DNA from 2 places in the Croceicoccus naphthovorans genome. Region 1 is predicted to be linked to the other one. Evidence: riboswitches for the same ligand, from Rfam matches in the RefSeq annotation. Region 1 holds a riboswitch; the other holds the start of a gene.
The links. Region 1 has a riboswitch for cobalamin ahead of AB433_RS08310 (hypothetical protein). Riboswitches for the same ligand answer to the same signal wherever they lie in the genome.

Region 1 (8,733 bases):
CGAAACTGGCCGCGCAAAGCGCCGCGGCGGGAGTCGTGTTGCCGATGCCCATTTCGCCGGGCAAAAGCAGATCGCATTCACCGGAAACGGCTGCCGCGCCGCTGTTCAGCGCATCCAGGCATTCCCCTTCGGACATCGCCGGACCATACGAGATGTCAGCCGTGGGGCGGTTAAGATCGAGCGCGATGACGTCTAGGCTCGCGCCGCAGGCGTGGGTCAGCGCATTGATTGCAGCCCCTCCGTCTCTGAAGTTGGCTACCATTTGCTCGGTGACTTCTGGCGGAAAGGCGCTGATCCCCTGCACGGCGCAGCCATGGTTGCCCGCGAATATCACCGCTGCGATCCGGTCGGCCCTGGGGCGCGGATTGCCCTGCCACTGCGCCATGAAAACGGCGATCTCTTCCAGCCGACCCAGCGAACCGGCGGGCTTAGTCAGTTGCGCCTGCCGCGCTTCTGCAGCGGCACTGGCGGACAGGTCCGGCGCGGGCAGGCTGTGAAGGGCATCGGTAAAGGCGTCGGCAGTGGCGAAGAAGGTCATGTCACGATTCCCCCTTCGGGAGGAACGCGCACGATGAAGTGTCCCTTCACGCCCTCGGGCCAGTCGGCATAGCGCACCTGCCCTTCGGCGCTGGCGTCGTGGTTCAGGGCATAGTCCAGAATTGCCCGCGCGCTTTCGCCGTCTGGTGCGAAATCGCCAAGCACGTAACCGATCTTGCCGGGCGCGCGAACATGTATGGTGCAATGGCGCGAACAGGCGAAGAGGCAGGCCATTTCCTCGATCGCGATGCGGGCGTAGCGGCTTTCCGCTATTTGCAATTCTCGCAATTGCGCGGCCAGCAATGCACCGCCGCGCTGCCCGCCGTCGTCGTCCCGCCGGTCGGCAGACAGGCGGCACGTGCTGCAAACCACGACCGATGGCCCGTTGCTGGTACGCGCAAGCATCAGAAACGGGCCCTTGCGCCGAGATAGGCGCTGCGGCCCAGCGCGGCGTACCCGCTTGCCGTCGCGTAATCGGTATCGAAAAGGTTCTCGACCCGCCCATAGAGCGAAAGGCTCTCTGCCAATGTCACTTCGGCGCGTAGATCCGTCAGCCAGTAATCGCCGAGCATGATCCCGCCCGACCGGTCGAGGCTCTTGCCCGCGTAACGAAGGGCAAGGGACAACGAATGCCCTGCAGACGCTGCGTAGCCGAGCGCTGCGTTGGCAAGATAGCGCGGAACGCGGGGCAGTTGTTCGCCCTCGCTCGCTCCCACGCTCCGGTCTTCCGCGTCGATCCAGCTGACATTGCCGTTTGCGAAGACCGGGCCGAACTGCGCGGAACCGGCTACTTCCACGCCACGGGCACGGCTGCGGTCGATGTTGGCGTAGTATCCGAACCGTTCCACCTCGGTCCCGGGAATGAAGCACTGCACGGGCGGGGTGCCGGTGGTGGGGCAATAGGCAAAATCGATGAGGTTTTCGCTTTTCCGCTCAAAATAGGTGACGGAAACGAAGGCGCGGTCATTGGCCAGACGCTGCTCGATCCCGGCTTCCCACCCCTTTGCGCGTTCAGGTTGCAGATCCTCCGATCCGTATTGCGTGAACAACTGGTAGAGCGAAGGCGCCTTGAACCCTTCCGAATAATTGCTGCGCACGACGGTGCCACCATCTCCGGGCGCGAAGCTGGCGCCAAGGCTGACAACCGTATTGCCGCCAAACAGCGAATGGTCGTCGTGACGAACGCCGCCTTCGGCCGTGAACCCTTGCGCCGGTGTCACGCGCGCCTGTGCATAGATGCTGTCGATATCGGCTTGTGCACGCGTTGCGCTGACCGGATCGGTAGTATTGCGGGGCGATGCGGTTCGCATCCGCTGTTCCTCCCGCTCCGCTCCGAATGCCACGTCGATGGCATCGGAAATGTCCAGTCCGCCCTGATACTCGTAACGCCGCGTTCGGCCCTGCGCATCGAAGGTTTGTGCGCGGACCGTGCGATCGGGATCGAAATTGTCGCGATCCGTCCGGTTTTCGATGAAGGCGAAGCGGTTGTTGAAGCGCCCGTCCAGAAAGGCCGCTTTCAGCCCGGAATAGGCAGACCATACTTCGGTCAGTCCGTAGGCTCGGCTGTCGCCTGAGAATCCGTCGAAATCATTGCGCCCGCTCGCATAGTATCCGCGCAGGTCGAGCGAAAGGTTCGGCGTGAGCCTTGCCGTCAACGTGCCGCTGCCCGATTGGCGACGGTATCCGTCGCGCTCTGTTCCCGTGTCGCGGGCGGAAATGCCGTCGGTGGTGAACGTGCTGCCCGCGATGCGCCAGTCGATAGCCTTGCTGCGGCCGCCTGCTCCGGCACGGGCGCTCAGCGTATTGCGTGATCCGCCTTCGATCGCAACGCGCCCTTCCAGCGGCGCGTCGGGACGGGCGCTGACGACGTTAACGACGCCCCCGATGGCATTGCTTCCCCACAGTACCGACTGCGGACCGCGCAGGATTTCTATCCGTTCGATGTCGTCGGCAAAAAGGCCGCCGAAATCGGCGCCGCCGTCCGTGGTGGAGGCATCGGAAAGGCGCATGCCGTCGATGACCAGAACGCTGTGCCCCGCATCGGCACCGCGCACGCGCAGTGACGTGGCCGCACCATAGCCGCCGTTGCGGGACATGCTGATGCCGGGGGTGCGGACCAGAATGTCGGTAATGGAAATTGGCTGTTCAGCCTCGATCTCATCAAGGTCGAGCACGGTTACAGACGATGCGACACGGTCGATTTCCACCGGCATGCGAAGCGCGGCTACGACGATTTCGTCCGAAGCCGTGTCTGCCTGAGCGGCAGGTGTAATCGAAAGTCCGGCGGCGATGGCCGGGATGGTCAGGAAACGGTATTCGGGCATGAACAATCCCCACAAGTGACAAGACGCCACGCGCGGATCGCACCGGGGGAACAGCCTTTACGCAGCACGCACAGGCCATCCCGCCCGGCACGCGCCGCGCGAGGCAATGGCTGTCGTTTCGCGAGGGAACTTCCCCGTTCGGCCGGCACACCCTGTCCGGACGAAGAACGACGGCGTCAGGCAGGTCTCCTGGCTTGCGGGTCGATGCCGGTTCGGCCGCCTTCTCGGGGCTTTTGAAACCCCAATGGCATGAAGGCCGATGGCTCTCCGCTCACAGTTGCAGGGGCAGCCGCGGTCTTGAACCGCGTTCCCTTTGAATCCCCTTGCGGGGAACCTGTCGCTTGGCGCGGCGGGTAGGCGAGCGAATGCGATATGACAAGCCACTTATGCTTGCATGGCGCGCGCGCCGCGCCTATCGACAGGCGCGTAACGGGTGCCCGCAAGGGCTTAATCGGGAAGTCCGGCAGGGTGGTTCAGGTCATCCGCATCCGGCACTGCTCCCGCAACTGTGACTGGTGAGCGTTTCGCCATTATGCCATTGGAAAGAAGCATTTCTTTCCGAGAAGGCGGTGATTTCGCGTTGAACCGGTAAGTCAGGAAACCGGCCCGTTGCCGTCGTTCTTCGCCCGGGCGGGATGTACCGGACGAACTAGGGGCCGATCCCTTGCTGGACGACACGTGTGTGTGCGTTGAAAGGGAGGGCCGCGTCATTCGGCACTCGCAAAGAATGTTGCGCGCCACGATTTGTCGTCGTGGCCTTTCCGTCCCGTCGCTTTGCGCGGCGGGCAACGCATCGTTGTATCCGAAATGGAGATCGATGATGACTGCCTTGCTTACCCAATCCGCGCCGCGCCCTGCCATCCGGCGGTTCGATGCGATACTGTTCGCCGTCCTCGCCACCGTGATGCTGGCGACGCGGCCCCATTCGCTCAGCGAATATATCCACCTTCCAGAGACCAGTCTCGCAAGCTTTCTTGTGGCTGGTTTCTACATTCGCTCGCACCTTGCTTTCCCCGCGCTCTTCGCACTGGGTTTCGCGATCGACGTCGTGACGATCAACCTGATGGGCGGTTCGGACTTCTGCTTTACCGCTGCCTACTGGATGCTGCTGCCCGCTTATGGCGTAATGTGGATGGCCGGCCGGTTCGGCGCCGCTCGCATCGGCATTACCCCGGCTCGCTTGCCTGCGCTGATTGCAATCCTGTGCGGTGCGGCGCTGATATCCAACGCGTTTTCCAGCGGCGGTTTCTATGCGTTGAGCGGCCACTTCCCCGATGCAACCATCGCAGGCTGGCTGCCGCGGCTAGAGCGGTATTTCCCCGGCACGCTTATTGCCACGCTGAGCTGGGCGGGCATCGCGGCGGTCGCGCACATCATGGCCGAGAGGCTGGCTGGATGGACCGTTCCGGACAGCAGCCGGTGACCGGCGCCGACAAGAACGCGATCAACCTCCGTCACAAGACCCGCACCGCAAAACACAAGCAGGTCGTGGACAAGCGAATCGCCGCAGCCAAGGTCGACAAGGGCTTGCTCCTCGTCATCACCGGGAACGGAAAGGGCAAGTCATCCTCTGCGTTCGGCATGGTGGCCCGCACTTTAGGCTATGGCCTCAAGGCCGCGGTGTTCCAGTTCATCAAGGGCAAGGAGGAAGTGGGCGAGCGCGCATACTTCGTCCGTGATCCGAACATGCGCTGGGAACGCTGCGGTGAAGGATTCACCTGGGAAACGCAGGATCGGGACCGCGACATCAGCGCCGCACGAGCCGGTTGGGAAAAGGCGAAAGAGGCTCTGGCCGATCCGACAGTCCATCTCGTCGTGCTCGACGAACAGACCTACCTGGTGAATTACCGCTACCTATCCTTGGAAGAGATCATGCCCGCGATAGAGGCGCGCCCGGCGATGCAGCATGTCGTCATCACCGGGCGCGCCGCGCATGACGTGTTCGTCGAAGCCGCCGATACGGTCAGCGCAATCCGCGATGTGAAGCACGCCTTCCGGGCAGGAGTAAAAGCCCAGCAGGGCATCGATCTGTGAGCGGGGCGGTGCAATGTCCTGCACTGCTGGTCGCGGCAACAGCATCAGGTCAGGGCAAGACGACGGTCACCGCTGCGTTGGCCCGTCGTTATCGCAATGCCGGGCTGCGGGTGCGCGTCTTCAAATGCGGGCCTGATTTTCTGGACCCCAAGATTCTTGAGCAGGCTAGCGGACACGCTGTCTACCAGCTCGACCTCTTTATGGTTGGCGAGGATGAGTGCCGACGCCTCCTATTCGAAGCGGCGAACGAGGCCGATATCCTTCTGGTCGAAGGGGTCATGGGCCTATTCGACGGTGATCCATCGAGTGCGGATATCGCCGCGCGCTTCGGCTTGCCAGTTCTGGCCGTCATCGACGCTTCGGCCATGGCTCAGACTTTCGGTGCAATCGTACACGGGTTGAGCGAATACCGCGACGACGTCCACGTCCATGCCGTGATTGCCAACAAGGTGGCAGGCAGCAGACATGCCGATATGCTCCGAGAGAGCATGTCGAAGACTGTGCAGTGGTTGGGCGCGATAGAACGCGACGCCGTCCCTGTCGTGCCATCCCGGCATCTGGGACTTCTGATGCCACGTGAGATCGAAGATATCGACCAACGCCTAGACGATTGCGCCGAAGCGTTACCGGCGAGCGTAGATACTCTTCCACCGCCTGCGACATTCGAGGGCGGTCTATCCCACAGTTGGTTCGGCAACGAGTTAAAGGGGGTGCGCATCGCTATCGCCCGCGACGCATGTTTTGCCTTTATCTACCCCGACAACGTGAACCTACTGGTTGAGTTGGGGGCGGATTTATACTTCTTTTCTCCGCTGGCGGACGACAGGGTGCCAGAGTGCGATGCAATCTGGCTGCCCGGCGGGTATCCGGAATTGCATGGCGAAACCTTGTCGGCAAATCACGGATGGCAACGTGATCTTCAGCGACACCATGCGCAGGGAAAGCCGATCTTGGCTGAATGCGGCGGCATGATAGTCTGCACTGAGGAACTGGTGACCGTGGAGGGGACCAAGCATCCGATGATTGGCATCATGCCGGGCCGTGCAATTATGCAGAGGCGGCTGAGCGGTCTAGGCCTTCAGGAACTCACGCTACCCCATGCCAAGCTTCGCGGGCACAGCTTTCACTATTCGCGGCTAAAGACAAATCTTGATCCCTTCACTCATTCGCGCAATCCGAACGGTGGTCGTGACGAGGCAGTGTACCGCCATGGGTCGCTTTTAAGCAGCTATATTCATCTTTATTTCCGATCCGATCCGGCGGTGATGGCTGAGATGTTCTCCGGGCGCTTTTGCGCCCCATGATCTCGCACGTTCCTTGGTCGAAATCCATGCCCGAAAGCTGCCGTTCGTTCACGATTGAGCTGGTGGCAATTTTGCGCCTCCACTCCGGTTGTTCTGCCTCGCGGCCCATTTTCTGAAAGGCGGACATCAGGTTCGCTGAGCCTTGAGCACCGGCGCAGATAGCTTGTCCGGGCTGATCCGGGGCAGCTAGCAACCTGCCTTCGCCTACTCGCCCAATTTTCCCCAAAGAGGTGCGTTGTCGGCATAGCCAGCGGAGCCGAGCGGTGAGGATTCCCTCTCGGCGACACTGTGAGAGGCGGTCCTCATGCGCGATGTCCTGGCCGAAGAAGAATTTTCAAACTGGTTTGCACGGTTCCTTCCGGATCCCTTTGCCCGCCATCTCGCGTGTTTGCACACGCCGGCGGATTTGAGCGATCGAACCGATGGGCGGCTGGCGCATCTGGATGGTCTCAACCTGTCGCGAGCATTGGCTGGCGACATTCGCCCGCCTGGCATTGGAGCTTGACGATGAGGCCCCTTTACCCAGCGATAGTCGTGGCAACTTGAATTCGCCAAGATCGCGAGCCAGAATGCGCTTGCCGGCTTGGCACTTCTGAAAGGGACGGGATGCGACCGCTTGATCGGGCTACGAAATGAGCGGACCGCCATCAGTAAGTGACGGCGAGTCCGTGCGGCGGCTTAATATCAATCTTCTATATCCGCTCGATGCAATCCTCCATGCCCCGACTTTAACAGAAGCCGGCCGCCGCGTACGGCTTAGCCAGTCGGCGATGAGCCATGCGCTCCGCCGCCTGCGAGAACATTTCAGCGACGACCTTGTCATCCATGCGGGCGGCGAACAGCAACTCACCCCGCTTGGCCTCGCGCTCAAAGGTGAGGTACGACGAGTGCTACGAGACGTAGATGGGGTATTCAATTACGCGCTGTCCTTCGATCCGCTAACAAGTTTGGGCACTGTCACCGTTGCCGCTTCGGATGTCGTGGAGCAGATGTTGTTAGGGCCGGTCGTCCGACGGCTGCTGGCCGCTGCCCCCGGTCTTTCGGTCGACGTCATTCCACTCGATTTGTCGGCACCCCATCAAGCGCTCAATCGAGGGGCCGACCTGCTTCTGCTACCACAAGACGTTGCATTGGCGGAACTCGAAACCTTGCCCATCCTGACGGAACATGTGTCCTGCATGATTTGGACCGGCCATTCCTCGCTGGCCGGACAGTACGAGATTGATGACGCAGAATACCGTGCCGCACGCCATGTTGTGGCTCGTGACGAAAGGACGCCGGTTCTCACCGTCAACCCGCACACAGTCGAATTGCTGAACGCGCGCCGTATCGCCATGCGCACCAGTTCGCAGGCCGCATTGCCCGCCATCGTCATCGGCAGCGATCTCGTCGCTACTGGCAGCGTCTGGCTTTTTCAGCACTTTGCCGAAACAATGCCGGTGAAAGTGCTTTCGGCTCCTTTCGAAAGGGAGGTAACATTGATCGTCGCGCAGTGGGCCGCGCACCGGCGGCGCGATCCGATGGTGGCGTGGTTTGTCGAACAGATTGAAAGCTATGTTGCGCTCTTCACCAACACCGCCAGGAAACAAGGTGATCGATCGCGTTCATGACGTCCATGAGCACTTCGAATTTGCCTGCACCTCGAACGCTGCATAGCCTTTCCACGACGGCACGATCCCGCTGGTAAGCCAAAGTCGGGCCACAGCTATAATAACGCCGTCGTTCAGGGGGGCGCGGCTGCGGTCGCACCCGAATTGAGAAGCGACTGCCTTTTCTGCCGCAAGGCAGCATCGTCCAGTAACCGGTGTTCCGCTTTGGCGGGCGGGTGCTTGCACTCGCACGGGGCTGTCGTTTGGCTATCAAGGAGGTCTATCCATGTTGCATATGACTGCCAGAATCCACTCTCTGCTCGGGGCCGCAAGCCTTGGCATCATGGCTGCGGCCGCCACCGCGCCGACGTCCGCCATGGCGCAACAGGCCGCGTCAATCGACTTGCCCGCCATGCCCCTGGCCGATGCGCTGCGCACGATTGGCGAACGGACCAACACCCCGGTGGATTTCGATCCCGACGCGGTTCGCGGCGTGACCTCGCAGCCCGTCAGCGGCGCCATAGGCGCAAATGCCGCGGTACGCGCCGCCATCCGAGCCACGAATCTTGCTGTGCTCCCCGATGACAATGGTGGATTGACCGTCGTCAACGGCATTGTAGTCAGGGCACGCCGTGACGAGGCCGAAACGAGCATCCTCGTGCGCCAGACCTCCACCTCGGACCGCAACGGCCTCAGCCTGCGCGATCAGCCGCGCAACACGCAGGTCATCTCCGCCAAGACGATCGAGGAGCAGCAGGCGCTCAACATTACCGACATCCTGCGCAACGCGGGCGGCGTGTCGGCGCAGTTGAACAACCCGAACAGCGGCGCGTCGTACACCGTGCGCGGCTTTGCCGCCTCTGGCCTCGTCAACGGCCTGTCGACCGGGTCGCAGTATGGCGTAAACGCGGGCGCGGACCAACCGATTGCCAATATCGAGCGGGT
Region 2 (8,733 bases), 460 kb from region 1:
GGCGTGGCCCATGCGGCGGCCCGGAGGTGCCGTACGGCCCGCGATGAAGCCGACCATCGGCTTCTTGCGACCGCGCTTGGCTTCGTCCTTCAGGAACTGCGCGGCCTCTTCCTCGGCGCTGCCGCCGATTTCACCGATCATGATGATCGACTTAGTCTCGTCGTCGGCCAGGAACAGTTCCAGCACGTCGATGAAGTTGGTGCCGTTGACCGGGTCGCCGCCGATGCCGACCGCGGTGGTCTGGCCAAGGCCGGCGTTCGTGGTCTGGAACACGGCTTCATAGGTCAGGGTGCCCGAACGCGACACGACGCCGACCGAACCCTTCGAGAAGATCGAACCCGGCATGATGCCGATCTTGCATTCGCCGGGCGTCAGCACGCCGGGGCAGTTCGGGCCGATCAGGCGCGATTTCGAACCCTGCAGCGCGCGCTTTACGCGAACCATGTCGAGCACCGGAACGCCTTCGGTGATCGCGACGATCAGCTCGATCTCGGCATCGATGGCCTCAAGGATGGCATCGGCGCAACCGGCGGGCGGCACATAGATGCAGCTGGCGGTCGCGCCCGTGGCGGCCTTCGCCTCGTGCACGGTGTCGTACTGCGGCAGGTCGAGGTGGGTGGTGCCGCCCTTGCCGGGGGTCACGCCCGCAACCATCTGCGTGCCGTAGGCCAGCGCCGCTTCGGTGTGGAAGCTGCCGGTCTTGCCGGTCATGCCCTGGGTGATGACCTTGGTATTCTTGTCTACGAGAATGGACATAAATCGCTCTCCTGAGGGAGGGTGGCCGCACCGGATTACCGAATAGGCGCCGGGGCGGCCGGAAAGACTATACTATTGTCGGGGCGACGATCAGGCCAGCGAGCCGTCGATGCCTTTGCAGGCTTCGAGCAGTTCCTTGACCGCATCGACGGAAACCTGAAGGTTGCCCTTTTCTTCGTCGTTCAGTTCGATTTCCACGACCTGTTCGATGCCGTCGGCACCGATCACGGCGGGTACGCCGACATAGAGACCGTCGACGCCGTATTCACCGGTCAGGTGCGCGGCGCAGGGCAGGATGCGCTTCTGGTCGCCAAGGTAGGCTTCGGCCATCGCGATGGCGCTGGTGGCCGGGGCGTAATAGGCCGAACCGGTCTTGAGCAGGCCGACGATTTCGCCGCCGCCCGAACGGGTGCGCTGCACGATTTCGTCCAGCTTCGCGTCGGTCGACTTGCCCATCTTGACGAGGTCGGTGACGGGAATGCCGCTGATCGTGGAATAGGACAGGACAGGGACCATCGTGTCGCCGTGGCCGCCCAGCACGAAGGCGTTCACGTCCTTCACCGAAACGCCGAATTCCCATGCAAGGAAGGTGGCGAAGCGGGCCGAGTCCAGCACGCCGGCCATGCCGACGACCTTGTTGTGCGGCAACCCGCTGAATTCGCGCAGTGCCCAGACCATCGCGTCGAGGGGGTTGGTGATGCAGATGACGAACGCGTCGGGTGCGTGGGCCTTGATGCCTTCGCCGACCGACTTCATGACCTTCAGGTTGATGCCCAGCAGGTCGTCGCGGCTCATGCCCGGTTTACGCGGCACGCCGGCGGTGACGATGATGACGTCTGCACCCGCGATGTCGGCATAATCGTTCGTGCCGGTGATGTTTGCGTCGAAACCTTCGATCGGGCCGCACTGCGAAAGGTCGAGCGCCTTGCCCTGGGGCATGCCCTCGGCAATGTCGAACAGGACGATGTCGCCCATTTCCTTTTTCGCCGCCAGATGGGCGAGCGTGCCGCCGATCATGCCGCTACCGATCAGGGCGATCTTCTTGCGTGCCATCTTAACCTGTTCCTCCTGTCGCGCTGCGGGCGATGGGTGAACTTGATAGTCATGGCACACGGATTGCCCGCAAGGACCGCATGCCCCGTTTCGGTGGTCGGCCCTAGGCCCGTGAAACCGGGATTGCAACCGGCAAAAAGTCGGTATTGCTAACTATCTTTGCAATCAGTTCGCAATAGCAATAGTGGGGCGTTTACAGGCAGGCTTGCCAGTTTGCCGCAATGCACCTAATGGCCGCCGCGACGGTAAGGGTTGCCGACTTCCGAAAGGGACGAGGCACGAAGAGGGAAGCCGGTGCGCAGGAAACATCCTGCCAATCCGGCGCTGCCCCCGCAACTGTAACCGGCGAGCCGTGCTTCAAGTGCCACTGGGTAACCGGGAAGGCGAAGCAACGGTCCCGACCCGGAAGCCAGGAGACCTGCCCATACCGGTCGTTCGAGCCAGCGGGCGGGGTGTACCGGGGGCAGCGAGACGGGCGCATGGTGTGCCTTTCCCGCATGAGCGACGCGTGTCGTTCATATGGGAGGTTCCCCTTGCGTACTATTTTGCTTCTGTTGAGTTCCACCGTACTTGCCCAGCCTGCTTTGGCGCAAGAGATCGAATATGCCCAACCCGCGCCCCCGGCGTCGGGCGGGTCCGATGCCATCGTCGTCGTCGCCACCGGGTTGCCGCTGTCGATCGACAGCACCGGCCAGCCGGTCAGCGTCGTCGACCTTGACGAGATCGAGAGCATTCAGGGCCCCGACCTGACCCGCGTGCTGTCGCGCCTGCCGGGCGTGACGCAGAGCCGCGAGGGCGGTCCGGGCTCTCTGACCGGCGTGCGCGTGCGCGGCGGTGAAGCGGACGACCTGCTGGTCCTGATCGACGGCGTGCGCGTCAACGATGCGTCCGACATCGGCAACCAGTTCGACTTCGGCAACCTGCTGGCGGGCAATGTCGAGCGGATCGAGTTGCTGCGCGGGTCGAATTCGGTCGTCTGGGGATCGGACGCAATTTCGGGCGTGATGAACGTCGTTACACGGATCGATAACGGCGTGGCCGGATCGCTGGAGTATGGCAGCGACGATACGAAATACGCCACGCTGTCGGCGGGCACGGTGCAAGGCCCGCTCGCCGCAGGGCTGGCCGGATCGTATTATGACACCGACGGGTTCAGCCGCGCGGCATCGGGCACCGAGGATGACGGGTTCCGCCAGTGGCAGCTGACAGGGCGGGCGCGGTACGACCTGACGCCGGAGCTGGCGATTGTTGCCAACGGGCGCTTTGCCAACGGGCGGACCGAGTTCGATGGGTTTCCCGCGCCCGACTATGTCCTTGCCGATACCGAAGACTATTCGCGCACGCGCCAGTATTCGGGCCGCACCGGGCTGCACTATGCGACCGACCTGCTGACGCTGGATGCGGGCTATGCGCTTTCGGACACGCGGCGGCGTTATTACGACGCGGCGCAGGACGAGGCATTCCAGTACGCCTACAAAGGCCGTTCCGAGCGGGCCGAATTGTTCGGCCGGATCACGCCGGCGGGGCAGGTCGCGCTCGATTTCGGGGCGGATCGCGAATGGACCCGGTTCGACACCACCTTCGGCGACGATGCCAAGGCCAACACCACCAGCGGCCACGCGCTGCTTGGCTGGTATGGCGAAGCGGCTTCGGTTGCGGCGGGCGTGCGTTATGACGATCACTCGCGCTTTGGCGACGAATGGTCGTTCGGCGCGAACGGCACGGTCAATCTGGTTTCCGACGTACGCCTGCGCGCGTCTTATGGCGAAGGTTTCAAGGCGCCGTCGCTGTACCAGTTGTTCTCCGACTATGGGAACCCGGACGTTCAGCCGGAAACCAGCCGCGCCTATGACATCGGGATCGAGAAGGGCAGTCGCGGCGGGCCGCTGTTTATCGCATTGTCGGCCTTTCGCCGCGACAGCCGCAACCTGATCGGCTTTGCCTCATGCTTCGGCATTACCGATGGGCTATGCGCCACGCGGCCCTATGGCTACTACGACAATACCTCGCGCGCGCGCGCCGAGGGATTCGAGGTGGAACTGGCTGCCAGCCCATCGGCGACGCTGCAGACCGGGGCCAGCTATAGCTACGTCAAGGCGGTGGACCGCACGCCCGATGGCTTTACGGAGGGCAACGACTTGGGTCGCCGCCCGCGCCATGCGCTGGCCGCGTGGATCGACTGGCAGACGCCGTGGTTGCTCTCGCTGGGTGCCGACGCGCGGCTGGTCGGCGATAGCTACGAGAACATCAACAACACGACCGAACTGGACGGGTTCGCCACGGTCGACTTGCGCGCATCGCTGCCGTTCGGGCCGGTAGAAGCGTTTGGAAGGATCGAGAACCTGTTCGACAGCGGCTATCAGACGGCGGCGGGCTATGCGACCGCGGGGCGCAGCGCCTATGCGGGGATAAGGTTCCGGATGTGAGCGGGTCATGACGAAACAGGTGGGCGCGACGGGGGCTTTGGCAGCGATCCTGCTGACCGCCTGCGCGCCTGCCACGAGCGAGACGATGCCCGCTGAGGGGCCACACCCAAAAGAAACCGGGATCGTCTCGCTCAATCCCTGCGCCGACGCGATATTGGCCGAAGTCGCGCCAGAGCGGCTGATGGCCGTTTCGCACTACAGCCACGATCCCGACAGTGCCTCGATGGATGTGGCATTGGCGCGAAGGTTTCCGGCGACATCGGGTGCCGCTGAGGAAATTGCCGCGCTGGCCCCGGATGTGGTGGTGGCGGGCACGTTCCTGCCGCCCGCGACCGAACAGGCGCTGCGGCGCATGGGCCTGCGCGTCGTGAAGATCGGGTCGATCGCTTCGGTGGAGGACGCCCGCGCGCAAGTCCGCGAACTCGCCGCGCTGGCCGGTCGGCAAGACGCGGGCGAGGCGCTGGTGGCGCGGATCGATGCGGCGCTGGCCGATGCCGCCCCCGATCCTTCCGGGCCGGAAAAGCCGGTGCCCGCGCTGATCTGGCAAGCGGGCGGACTGGTGCCGGGGGAGGCGACGCTGGTGTCGGACCTGCTGGCGCATACCGGTTTCACCAACTTCTCGGTCGGACGCGGGCTGGGTCAGGGTGCTGTCGTCCCGCTGGAGGATGTGCTGGCCGATCCGCCTTCGGTCGTGCTGAACGCGGGCGCGGGGCGGATGCAGTCGCACCCGGCACTGGCGGTGCTGGCGGACCGGACCGAACCGTTCGACACGCGCCTCACATGGTGCGGCGGGCCGACGATCCCGCAAGCGGCGGGGCGGCTGGCTGAAATTTGGCGAGAGCTGCGATGAAGCGGCTCTCGCTCATTCTCCTGGTGGGCATCGCGCTGGTCCTTCCGCTGTCGCTGTTGGCGGGGCGGGTGTGGATCGCGCCTTGGGCCGATCCGGTGCCGAACGCGACGACGATCCTGATGGAACTGCGCCTGCCGCGCGGGGTGTTGGCGCTGATCATCGGCGCGGGGCTGGGCGGCGCAGGCGCGGCGATGCAGGGATACTTGCGCAACCCGCTGGCCGATCCCGGCCTGTTCGGCATTGCGCCCGGCGCGGCATTCGGCGCGGTCATGGCGCTGTTTCTCGGCCTTGCCAGCGTGCCCTTCGTTCTGCCCGGTTTCGCGCTGGTCGGGGCCGGGGGCGCGATGGCGTTGTTGGCGCTGATCGCCGGGCGGACCGGCGGTATCGCACTGTTTACATTGGCGGGCCTGATGATCGCCAGCCTTGCGGGCACCTTGACCAGCCTTGCCATCTCGCTCTCGCCCAATCCTTTTGCCACCAGCGAGATCGTGACGTGGCTGATGGGCGCGCTGACCGACCGTAGCTGGGCCGACGTCTGGATTGCCGCGCCGCTCACTTTCGCGGGTCTGGCGGTGCTGTGGCGCACCGGGGCTTCGCTCGATGCCCTGACATTGGGCGAGGCAGCGGCGCTGTCGCTGGGGGTAGAGGCGAAGCGGCTGCAATGGTGGATCGTGATCGGCATCGGGCTGGTCATCGGGGCGGGTGTGGCGGTGGCGGGCATCATCGGCTTCGTCGGCCTGATGGTGCCGCATCTGGTGCGTCCGTTTACCGACCGCCGCCCGTCCACCCTGATCGTGCCCAGTGCCTTGGCCGGTGCGTTGCTGGTGCTGTTGGCCGATACCCTGTGCCGCGTCTTGCCGATGGCGAGCGAGCTCAGACTGGGCATTGCGCTGTCGCTGCTGGGCGCGCCGTTCTTCCTTGCGCTGCTGCTGCGCTTGCGGCGGGAGCTGGCGTGATGCTGGCAGCGAACGATCTGTCGATCCGGCGCGGGCGGCGCATGGTGGTAGAAGGCGCGACGCTGGCCATCGAACCCGGAAAGCTGACGGCGATCTGCGGGCCGAACGGGGCGGGCAAGTCCAGTCTGCTCTCGGCATTGGCGGGGTTGTTGCCAGAGGAGAGCGGCACGGCCGAACTGGATGGCCGCGCCATCGCCGCGATCCCGCCGCGCGAACGGGCGCGGACCTTGGGCTATTTGCCGCAACAGGCGGACGTCGCGTGGGACATCTCGGTCGAAACGCTCGTCGGGTTGGGCCGATTGCCGTGGCGGTCGGTGCCGGGGCGCCCAGCGTGGGCTACACGAGAGGCCGATGCCGCCGCCGTGGCCGAGGCTATCCATGCGATGGAGCTTGAGCAGCTGGCCCACCGTCCCGTCTCGCAATTGTCGGGCGGAGAGAAGGCGCGGGCCGCGATGGCGCGGGTGCTGGCGGGCGATCCGCGCTGGATGCTGGCGGACGAGCCGCTCGCCAGTCTGGACCTTGCGCACCAGCGCCGCCTGATCCGGCAATTGCGCGCAGAGGCGGAGCGTGGTCGCGGTGTCGTCGTCGTGCTGCACGACCTTGCCGCCGCGATGAACCATGCCGACCGGGTGGTGGTGCTGGACCGGGGCCGCATCGCCGCCGACGGCCCGCCGGACAAGGCGCTGGCCCCCGACCTGATCGCCCGCGTCTGGCAGGTCGAAGTGTCCTGGACAGGGTCACCGGGGGAACGGGCGCTGATTGTCATTTGATGCGGCGGCCCTGCTGCGGCTAAACAGGCCCGGTGAAACGCGCGTTTATCCTGCTGGCGGCCTTTATGCCGGGCCTTGCCGCCCCCGCATTTGCCGCGGAACCGGCGCAGCGTCCGAACGTCACCGACATCCGCAAGCGCGCCGCGCTGGACTGCACGTTCCGGCTGACCAACGACTATGTGCAGAACATCATCATGATGCAGGATACGACATGGTCCCCCGAGGCCTGCCGCGCATCTTGCGCCCGGTTTGCGCAGGAGGCCATCGTGTCGATGCGCGATGCGGTCTATGTGCTGCGCTACACCTGCCACTATCGCGAAGGGCTGGTCGCCGACGTTGACCTCAAGCAAGGCTGAACCGCACCACCGGATCATAGTGCGATCCGCTGTGCGACAGCGTGCTTTCGTAGAGAGTGAAATGATCGACCCGCACCGGCGCACAGGCAAAGTCGCCGTGCCGGGCCATCCAGTCGCCCACCGGGCCGCTGCTGCGGTTAAGCCGCGCCAGCGTGACATGCGGCGTAAACCGCCGCGTTTCGGGCGCGCACCCGGCAGAAACGCAGGCCCGCTCCACCTTCTTGGCCAGCGTGTCGAGTCCGGGCGAGGGCACCACGCCAGCCCAGACGGCGCTGGGCCAATGACTCCGCTCGAAATGCCCGACGCCGCGATAGGTCAGGTCGAACGGTGCGAAACGTATGCGGCCCAGCGCATCGGCGATGTCGTTGGCGGTGGGGGTATCGACTTCGCCCACATAGCGCAGCGTCAGGTGCAACTGCGCCTCATCCTGCCAGCGGGCGTTCTCGATGCCGTCCATCACGTCGATCATGGCGTCGATGACCGGTTCTGGTGGGCGGATGGCGATGAAGAGGCGGTGGGACATTTGCTGAGATTAGCGGAATGCTGGAATGTCAGGAATTAGGGTGGAAAACTGACGTTGTGCGACGTCGTGGCTCTGATATTCTGAACAGATGAACCTGATCCTTCCTTTTTCGGCCGTATGGCTAGCCTGTGCGGCTGCTTGCGCCGCCAAGGTACCAGCCGAAAACACTCGCGAAGCGGCAATCTCTGGTTACATTAAGACCGTGGAATATTGGGATCAGGATGGCGACAATAAGCTAAGCCGCTCCGAAATGGCAAACATGGTGGACGAAGCTTTCCAACGACCGCTGAACGATACGTCTACTGTTGAAACGGTCGTCGATCTGCAGACGCAGCGGCAAGCAATACTCGGCTTTTACACCAGCCAAGATACCAACCATGACGGCTACCTCACACTTGAGGAATTGCTCGCCGGGCCGCTCGCCACGTTCGACTGCATGGATGTTGATGGTGATCGCAGATTGTCCGTTGATGAGACCTCTGCCGGCATGGATCGCTGTCCATCGATAGACCTCGACGACTTTGCTTCCAATCATTGAACCCGCGATTTGCGACATGTCCGCAATGGGGTCGCTATCTGCCGCCGGTCAACTCAACCCCCCGTTGCAATCCGCCCCATCCGCCCCACATCGCTCATCTTGGGGCGGACAAGCCCACGGTGGCGCTTGACGGCGCGGAACATTTGCGGAACACATTCGCCATATGAGACTCACCACGATCCCAAAGCACAGGCTTGTCCTGTGCTGACCGAAATCAAGGTGCGCGGCGCGCGCGAGCATAACCTTAAAGGCATCGACATCGATCTGCCGCGCGATGCGCTGATCGTGATCACCGGCCTGTCGGGCAGCGGCAAGTCCAGCCTTGCCTTCGACACGATCTATGCCGAGGGGCAGCGCCGTTATGTCGAGAGCCTGAGCGCTTATGCACGCCAGTTCCTCGAGATGATGCAGAAGCCCGATGTGGAGCATATCGACGGCCTGAGCCCCGCGATCTCTATCGAGCAGAAGACCACCAGCCGCAACCCGCGCTCCACCGTGGCGACGG

Region 2: linked by a shared signal. The riboswitch ahead of AB433_RS05925 (TonB-dependent receptor plug domain-containing protein) and the one ahead of AB433_RS08310 (hypothetical protein) in region 1 are both predicted to bind cobalamin.

The regions. Positions count from the first base shown of each region.
Region 1 is NZ_CP011770.1:1,624,817-1,633,549, reverse strand. It holds gene cobT (nicotinate-nucleotide--dimethylbenzimidazole phosphoribosyltransferase) at 1-538, opposite strand, end outside; gene AB433_RS08320 (DUF1636 domain-containing protein) at 535-942, opposite strand; gene AB433_RS08315 (TonB-dependent receptor plug domain-containing protein) at 942-2,861, opposite strand; cobalamin riboswitch at 3,024-3,214, opposite strand; cobalamin riboswitch at 3,276-3,485, shown strand; gene AB433_RS08310 (hypothetical protein) at 3,682-4,284, shown strand; gene cobO (cob(I)yrinic acid a,c-diamide adenosyltransferase) at 4,257-4,895, shown strand; gene AB433_RS08300 (cobyrinic acid a,c-diamide synthase CobB) at 4,892-6,199, shown strand; gene AB433_RS08295 (DUF2891 family protein) at 6,504-6,704, shown strand; gene AB433_RS19450 (LysR family transcriptional regulator) at 6,832-7,809, shown strand; gene AB433_RS08285 (TonB-dependent siderophore receptor) at 8,075-8,733, shown strand, end outside.
Region 2 is NZ_CP011770.1:1,166,819-1,175,551, forward strand. It holds gene sucD (succinate--CoA ligase subunit alpha) at 1-756, opposite strand, end outside; gene mdh (malate dehydrogenase) at 847-1,809, opposite strand; cobalamin riboswitch at 2,042-2,249, shown strand; gene AB433_RS05925 (TonB-dependent receptor plug domain-containing protein) at 2,364-4,235, shown strand; gene AB433_RS05930 (ABC transporter substrate-binding protein) at 4,243-5,085, shown strand; gene AB433_RS05935 (FecCD family ABC transporter permease) at 5,082-6,041, shown strand; gene AB433_RS05940 (ABC transporter ATP-binding protein) at 6,041-6,811, shown strand; gene AB433_RS05945 (hypothetical protein) at 6,844-7,167, shown strand; gene thpR (RNA 2',3'-cyclic phosphodiesterase) at 7,154-7,690, opposite strand; gene AB433_RS05955 (EF-hand domain-containing protein) at 7,779-8,228, shown strand; gene uvrA (excinuclease ABC subunit UvrA) at 8,430-8,733, shown strand, end outside.